Regions from separate parts of the Pseudomonas tohonis genome, predicted to be linked through region 1. Evidence: predicted binding sites of a transcription regulator. Region 1 holds the regulator's gene; the other holds the start of a gene.

Region 1 (3,405 bases):
GGTGACCTTGGAAGAGTGGCGGCAGAACTTGAAGGCACTGGCGTTGCGCTTCCGTGAGGGGCTGTCGGAGTGCTGAGTAGATCGATGGGCTAGGGCGGCCCGTCAGCCGGCTGGTACAATGCCCGCCTTTAGTGGAGAGATGACCCCATGCCAACGTCCTTTCTGGAAATAGTCGAGCTGCCCGACGGCCGCATCATCCTGCGCCGCGCGGAAGACGAGGAGGCGTTGGTTACGCTGGACTTCTCTTCCGACGCCAAGGCGTTCCTGCAAGGGCATCACCTGGAAGTCGCCAAGGCCATGCTCAACGTGGGCGTACAGATGGCCGGTCGTCTTGCTGAAGGTGAAGTGGATCACGACGAAGGCCCGCGCGTCCTGCATTGATGGACGCTTGGTCGGCTCCTTCGTAACCGATTATTCCCCTCGACTGTTACCAATCCATTGCGGCCTTGTTCCGGTCGTGGGCTCGATTCCTATCCCAGCCGGATGTTTAGGCTTTGTGCGCCACCCTGGCGTGCTGCCTGGGCGAGTGCCTGTTTCTCCGTCCGGTTCAAACGCAGCCAACTGACTACGGTGTGGCTACGGCCTAGTCGAAGGGCTTCGCATGTCAATTCCAGCGCACTGCGCTCTCCCCGGGGCTCGAGGAGCAGGATACGCTCGCGATTCAGCCCGGCATCCCGCAACCAGCCCTGGGTAAGGCTGGCGGGCGCGCCGATCAATGTCAGCCAGCGGGCATCCTGCTCCTGGCTGAGTTCGCGAAGGATGGGGGCTAGCAGGTGGCGGCAATGCCCGGCAGCGCCGCTCAGCGACAGCTCGCTGAAGGCTTCGGGTTCCTCTTCCCATTGCTCGTCGAGTTCCAGCGCAAGTGGCACCGGGCTGGCGACTATGGCGTCATGGAAAAGCGGTAGTTGGGTTCGGCCAAACGATTGCGGGAACTGCATGACGCCTCCTGTTAGCGGCGGATGACGCCGACGCTCAAGCCTTCGATGACCAGATCCCGCTCCTGAAGGTCCACCTCGATCGGTGCGAAATCCGGGTTCTCGGCGATCAGCCAGACCTTGTTGCCCTCGCGTTTGAAGCGTTTGACGGTGACCTCGTCATCCAGGCGGGCTACGACGATCTGGCCGTTGCGGGCCTCGCGGGTGGTATGGACGGCGAGCAGGTCCCCATCGTGGATGCCGACATCCTTCATGCTCATGCCGCTCACGCGCAGCAGGTAGTCGGCGCGGGGATGGAAGAACTCCGGGTTGATCCGGCAGGATTCTTCGATGTTCTGCTGGGCGAGTATGGGAGCGCCGGCAGCAACGCGACCGATGATCGGCAGGCCGTCTTCCTCGGTGCTGGGCTCGAAGCCGGGGATGCGGATGCCGCGGGAGGCGCCGGGAGTCATCTCGATCGCCCCCTTTCGGGCCAGCGCCTTGAGGTGCTCTTCGGCAGCATTGGGCGACTTGAAGCCCAGTTCCTGGGCGATCTCCGCACGGGTGGGCGGATAGCCGTTGTCTTCGATGCAGCGCTTGATGAACGCGAGGATCTCGGCTTGGCGGGGCGTGAGTTTCAGCATGTCGGCGCTCTGTCTTTTTATACAGTGACTGGAATTATATACAGTGATCATCGCTTGGCAACAAGTCTTCTCTGCATCCTTTCGCCGTGTGGCTTGTGGCTCTAGTGACTTGCCTGTCGTCTTGCGTGAATATGGCGCTTGCGAGCCGTGACCGGGGCGTCAGAAGGTGGTGTGCGCGACTTGACAAGGCAGCGGCTTGAAACGTATGTTTCAAACAAGTGTTTGTCAGGCGGAGGAGCCATGGCCCAGTCGGAAACCGTCGAACGCATTCTTGATGCTGCGGAACAGCTGTTCGCGGAGAAGGGCTTCGCCGAGACTTCGTTGCGTTTGATCACCAGCAAGGCGGGTGTGAACCTGGCTGCTGTGAATTATCACTTCGGCTCGAAGAAGGCGCTGATCCAGGCGGTGTTCTCGCGCTTCCTCGGGCCTTTCTGCCAGAGTCTGGAGCGTGAGCTCGATCGCCGGCAGGCGAAGAGCGAGGCGCGCGCGACGCTCGAAGAGCTGCTGGAGATGCTGGTGGAGCAGGCGCTGGCGGTGAAGCCACGCAGCGGTAATGACCTGTCCATCTTCATGCGCCTGCTGGGGCTGGCGTTCAGCCAGAGCCAGGGCCACCTGCGCAAGTACCTGGAAGAGGTGTACGGCAAGGTCTTCCGTCGTTACATGCTGCTGGTCAACGAGTCGGCGCCCAAGGTGCCGCCACTCGAGCTGTTCTGGCGCGTGCACTTCATGCTCGGTGCCGCCGCGTTCAGCATGTCCGGCATCAAGGCGTTGCGCGCGATGGCCGAGACCGATTTCGGCGTGAACACTTCCATCGAACAGGTGATGCGCCTGATGGTGCCCTTCCTGGCAGCCGGCATGCGTGCCGAGACCGGACTGTCCGACGAAACCCTTTCAAAAGCGGTCCTGAAACCGCGCAGCAAGTCCCCGAGTACGCCTGCCAAGGCCTGATCCCGGTGGGCGAGGGCAGGGGGATCGGCTAAGCTAGCGCCCCATGCCCGACCTCGATCTCCTTCATATTTCCATCGCCGACCAGCGCCTCTACGGCTTCGCCAAAGAGCGTCTGGTGCTGCGTCTTCCCGTTTCCACCGCGCTCAACGGCGCCGGTGAGCAGAGTGGCTCCAATCGTACGCCTCGCGGCCTTCACCAAGTGCGAGCGAAGATCGGCGAGGGGCTGCCGCAAGGTGCGGTGCTGCGCGGCCGTCGCTGGACCGGCGAGACCTGGACGCCCGAGTTGCACGCGCAGTTCCCCGGTCGCGACTGGATCCTCAGCCGCATCCTCTGGCTGAGCGGTTGCGAGCCCGGGCGCAACCGCCTGGGCAAGGTCGACACCATGCGTCGCTACATCTACCTGCACGGCACGCCGGACACCGAGCCCATGGGCGTACCGCTGTCCCATGGCTGCGTACGCCTGCGCAATGCCGACCTGCTTGAACTCTTCCCCCGCGTTCCCGTCCATTGTGCGGTGCGGATCGACGAAGCGCCCCGGCCTGACTGGGCCGCGGCAGAACTCTCCTAAGGAATCCCATGCAAGGCTCCCTGATGCTGGACATCGGCGGCACCTGGCTGACCGCTGAGGATCGCCAGATCCTGCGGCAGCCGGAAGTGGCCGGCCTGATCATCTTCGCGCGCAATATCGAGGACCCGCGCCAGGTGCGCGAACTCTGCGCCTCCATCCGCGCCCTGCGCCCGGACCTCATTCTCGCCGTCGACCAGGAAGGCGGGCGCGTGCAGCGTCTGCGCCAGGGGTTCGTGCGCCTGCCGGCCATGCGCGCGCTGGCCGACAACGCCAATGCCGAGGCGCTGGCCCGGCAGTGTGGCTGGCTCATGGCGACCGAAGTCCTGGCCGT
Region 2 (3,405 bases), 3.0 Mb from region 1:
AGGCGGATGTCGAAGTCCTCACCACCCAGGAAGGTGTCGCCGTTGGTGGCCAGAACCTCGAACTGGTGCTCGCCGTCGACTTCGGCGATCTCGATGACCGACACGTCGAAGGTACCGCCACCCAGGTCATAGACGATCACGGTGTGGTCGCCCTTGGCCTTGTCCATGCCATAGGCCAGCGCAGCCGCGGTCGGCTCGTTGATGATGCGCTTGACGTCGAGGCCGGCGATACGACCGGCATCCTTGGTGGCCTGGCGCTGGCTGTCGTTGAAGTAGGCCGGAACGGTGATCACCGCTTCGGTCACGGTCTCGCCGAGGTAGTCTTCGGCGGTCTTCTTCATCTTCTTCAGCACTTCCGCGGAAATCTGCGGCGGCGCCATCTTCTGGCCCTTCACCTCGACCCAGGCGTCACCGTTGTCGGCCTTGGCGATCTTGTAGGGGACCATCTTGATGTCTTTCTGCACGACGTCTTCTTCGAAGCGACGACCGATCAGGCGCTTCACGGCGTACAGGGTGTTGTGCGGGTTGGTGACCGCCTGGCGCTTGGCGGACTGGCCGACAAGGATCTCGCCGTCGTTGGTGTAAGCGATGATCGACGGCGTGGTGCGAGTGCCTTCGGCGTTCTCGATCACCTTGACGTTGCCGTTCTCCAGGATGGCGACGCAGGAGTTGGTGGTCCCCAGGTCGATACCGATGATTTTGCCCATGTTCTCTCTCCCGAAACTTTGGATTTGCCGAGACCCCGTTTCACTAGTCGCGGCAGCATGAATACGCTTGGTTAAACAGATGGGGGCCGCAGCCCGGATTTCAAGCCTGCTCGTCGATGGACGGCGGCACTTCGGCCGGCGCCTTGCTGACCACCACCATGGCGGGGCGCAGCAGGCGGCCGTTGAGCAGGTAGCCCTTCTGGAACACCTTGAGCACGGTGCCCGGTTCCACATGGGTGCTTTCCTGCATCGCCATCGCCTGATGGTGTTCCGGATTGAACGGCGCCCCATGAGGATCGACCGCCTCGAGCTGGTAGCGCTTGAGGGTGTCGTGGAACAGCTTGAGGGTCAGTTCCATGCCCTCGCGCACCGGCTTGATGGCCTCGTCCTCGGCGCTGCTCAGCTCCAGGCCGCGCTCGAGGCTGTCCACCACCGGCAACAGGTCATTGGCGAATTTCTCCAGCGCGAACTTGTGCGCCTTCTCCACATCCTGCTCGGCGCGCCGGCGGATGTTCTGCAACTCGGCGGCAACGCGCAGGGACTGATCCTGGGCCGCGGCCAACTGCTCTTCCAGCGTCTGCACACGGGTCACGAGGTCTTCGCCGCCGGCGGCCTCGGTAGCGGTGTTCGCCTCAGGGTTCTGGTTGTCCAGGGTCTGTTCGTCAGCCATGCGTTCCTCCTTTCAAAAACGGGCCGGGCAATAACCCGGCGATCTGTCCGCCTATATGGGGTCGCAATTTGTCGGTTCAAGGGGGCGGGGTGATTGTCAGGCGGAAAACAAACACTGTATAAATACCCAGCCATCGCCCTGGGAGTGCCGCCATGCTGGTCCACCTTTCCGTTCACAACTACGCCATCGTCGAACACCTCGATCTCGAACTCGCTGGCGGCATGTCGGTGATCACCGGCGAGACCGGCGCGGGCAAGTCGATCATGCTCGATGCCCTGGGTCTGACCCTGGGCGATCGTGCCGACAGCGGCGTGGTAAGGCCGGGAGCGGACAAGGCGGACATCCTCGCCAGCTTCGACCTGCACGACATCCCCGAGGCCCGCACCTGGCTCGCCGAACGCGACCTGGACAACGACGGCCCCTGCATCCTGCGCCGGGTCATCACCGCCGAAGGCCGCTCGCGCGCCTATATAAATGGCACCCCCTGCCCACAGGGCGACCTCAAGACCCTCGGCGAGCTGCTGATCGACATCCACAGCCAGCACGAACACCAGTCTCTGCTCAAGCTCGACACCCACCGTCGCCTGCTGGACGAATTCGCCGGTGCCAGCGAGCTGGCGCGCCAGGTGCAACTCGCCGCGCAACGCTGGAAGCAGACCCGCCAGGAACTGGAACGCCTCTCCCGCAGCGGCGAAGAACAACGCGCCCGCCACCAGTTGCTCAGCTACCAGTTGGAAGAGCTGGAGAATCTTGCCCTCGGCGACTGCGAGCTCGACCAGCTGGAGCAGGAGCATAAGAACCTGTCCAACGCCGAAAGCCTGCTCGCAGGCTGCCGCCAGGTGCTGGACATGTGCAGCGAGAGCGACGCGGGCAACGTGCTCAGCGCCCTCACCTCCAGCCTCAACCGCCTGACCGCCTTCAACACCCAGCAAGGCGCCATCGCCGAAGCCGTCAACCTGCTGGCCAGCGCGCAGATCCAGGTGGAGGAAGCGGTCGGCGAGATCAATCGCTTCATCGATCATTTCGACGCCGACCCGCAACGCCAGCAGCAACTGGAAGAGCGCCTCGACACCATCTACACGCTCGCGCGCAAACACCGCGTTCATCCAAGCGAACTGGCCAGCCTGCAGCAATCGCTGCTGGAGGAGATCGAAGCGCTGAATGCGGATGACGAAGCGGTCGAGCGCCTGACCGAAGAGCTCGCGTCCTACACCCGCCACTACCAGGCCAAGGCCGGAGAACTCAGCAAGCTGCGTGGCAAATCCGCCGGCAAGCTGGCCAAGGCAGTGGAAGCCGAGATGCAGCGCCTGGGCATGCCCGGCGGACGCTTCACCATCGAACTGCACCCGATCCAGAGCCAGGACCCGCAGGCCAACGGCCTGGAGCAGGTCGAATTCCTGGTCAGCGCCAACCCCGGCCAACCTCTCAAGGCCCTGGCCAAGGTCGCCTCGGGTGGCGAGCTGTCGCGCATCAGCCTGGCTATCCAGGTGATCACCGCGCAGACATCCCGCGTCCCCACACTGGTGTTCGACGAAGTGGACGTGGGCATCGGCGGCCCCACCGCGGAAGTCGTCGGCCAGTTGCTGCGCCGGCTCGGTGAACGTGGCCAGGTGCTCACCGTGACGCACCTGCCGCAAGTGGCGGCGCAAGGCCACAACCACCTGTTCGTGCACAAGGTGCGCGGCAGCAAGGAAACCCGCACCGCCGTGACCAATCTCACCGAGGCGGCGCGCATCGAAGAAATCGCCCGCATGCTCGGCGGCCTGGACCTCACCGAAGAGTCCATCGCCCACGCCAGGAAGATGGTCACCAGCGCACAGGGCTGACTCCTCCTACAATCCCATAAATGAAAAAGGCGACCCGCAGGTCGCCTTCTTCCATTTACGGGTGCAGCGCGCTTATTTCTTCTTGCGCACGTACAGCACCAGATTGTGATCGACCAACTCGAAGCCGTGCTCCTTGACGATCTCTTTCTGGCGTTTCTCGATTTCGGTGTCGAAGAACTCGATCACCTCACCGCTGTCGACG

What was found. Region 1 encodes LexA, which represses DNA repair genes until DNA is damaged. Its sites were predicted from a motif close to CTGTNTNNNNANACAG; they were not measured.
Region 2: a site for LexA is predicted at 1,492-1,507, ahead of recN (DNA repair protein RecN). Genes of this name have one in related genera too.

The regions. Positions count from the first base shown of each region.
Region 1 covers NZ_AP023189.1:1,973,691-1,977,095, forward strand. Annotated here, with positions in the region: gene HSX14_RS09115 (DUF6586 family protein) at 1-76, shown strand, start outside; gene HSX14_RS09120 (hypothetical protein) at 148-381, shown strand; gene sulA (SOS-induced cell division inhibitor SulA) at 471-938, opposite strand; gene lexA (transcriptional repressor LexA) at 950-1,558, opposite strand; gene HSX14_RS09135 (TetR/AcrR family transcriptional regulator) at 1,799-2,506, shown strand; gene HSX14_RS09140 (L,D-transpeptidase) at 2,550-3,074, shown strand; gene nagZ (beta-N-acetylhexosaminidase) at 3,083-3,405, shown strand, end outside.
Region 2 covers NZ_AP023189.1:5,768,597-5,772,001, forward strand. Annotated here, with positions in the region: gene dnaK (molecular chaperone DnaK) at 1-707, opposite strand, end outside; gene grpE (nucleotide exchange factor GrpE) at 808-1,377, opposite strand; gene recN (DNA repair protein RecN) at 1,530-3,203, shown strand; gene fur (ferric iron uptake transcriptional regulator) at 3,276-3,405, opposite strand, start outside.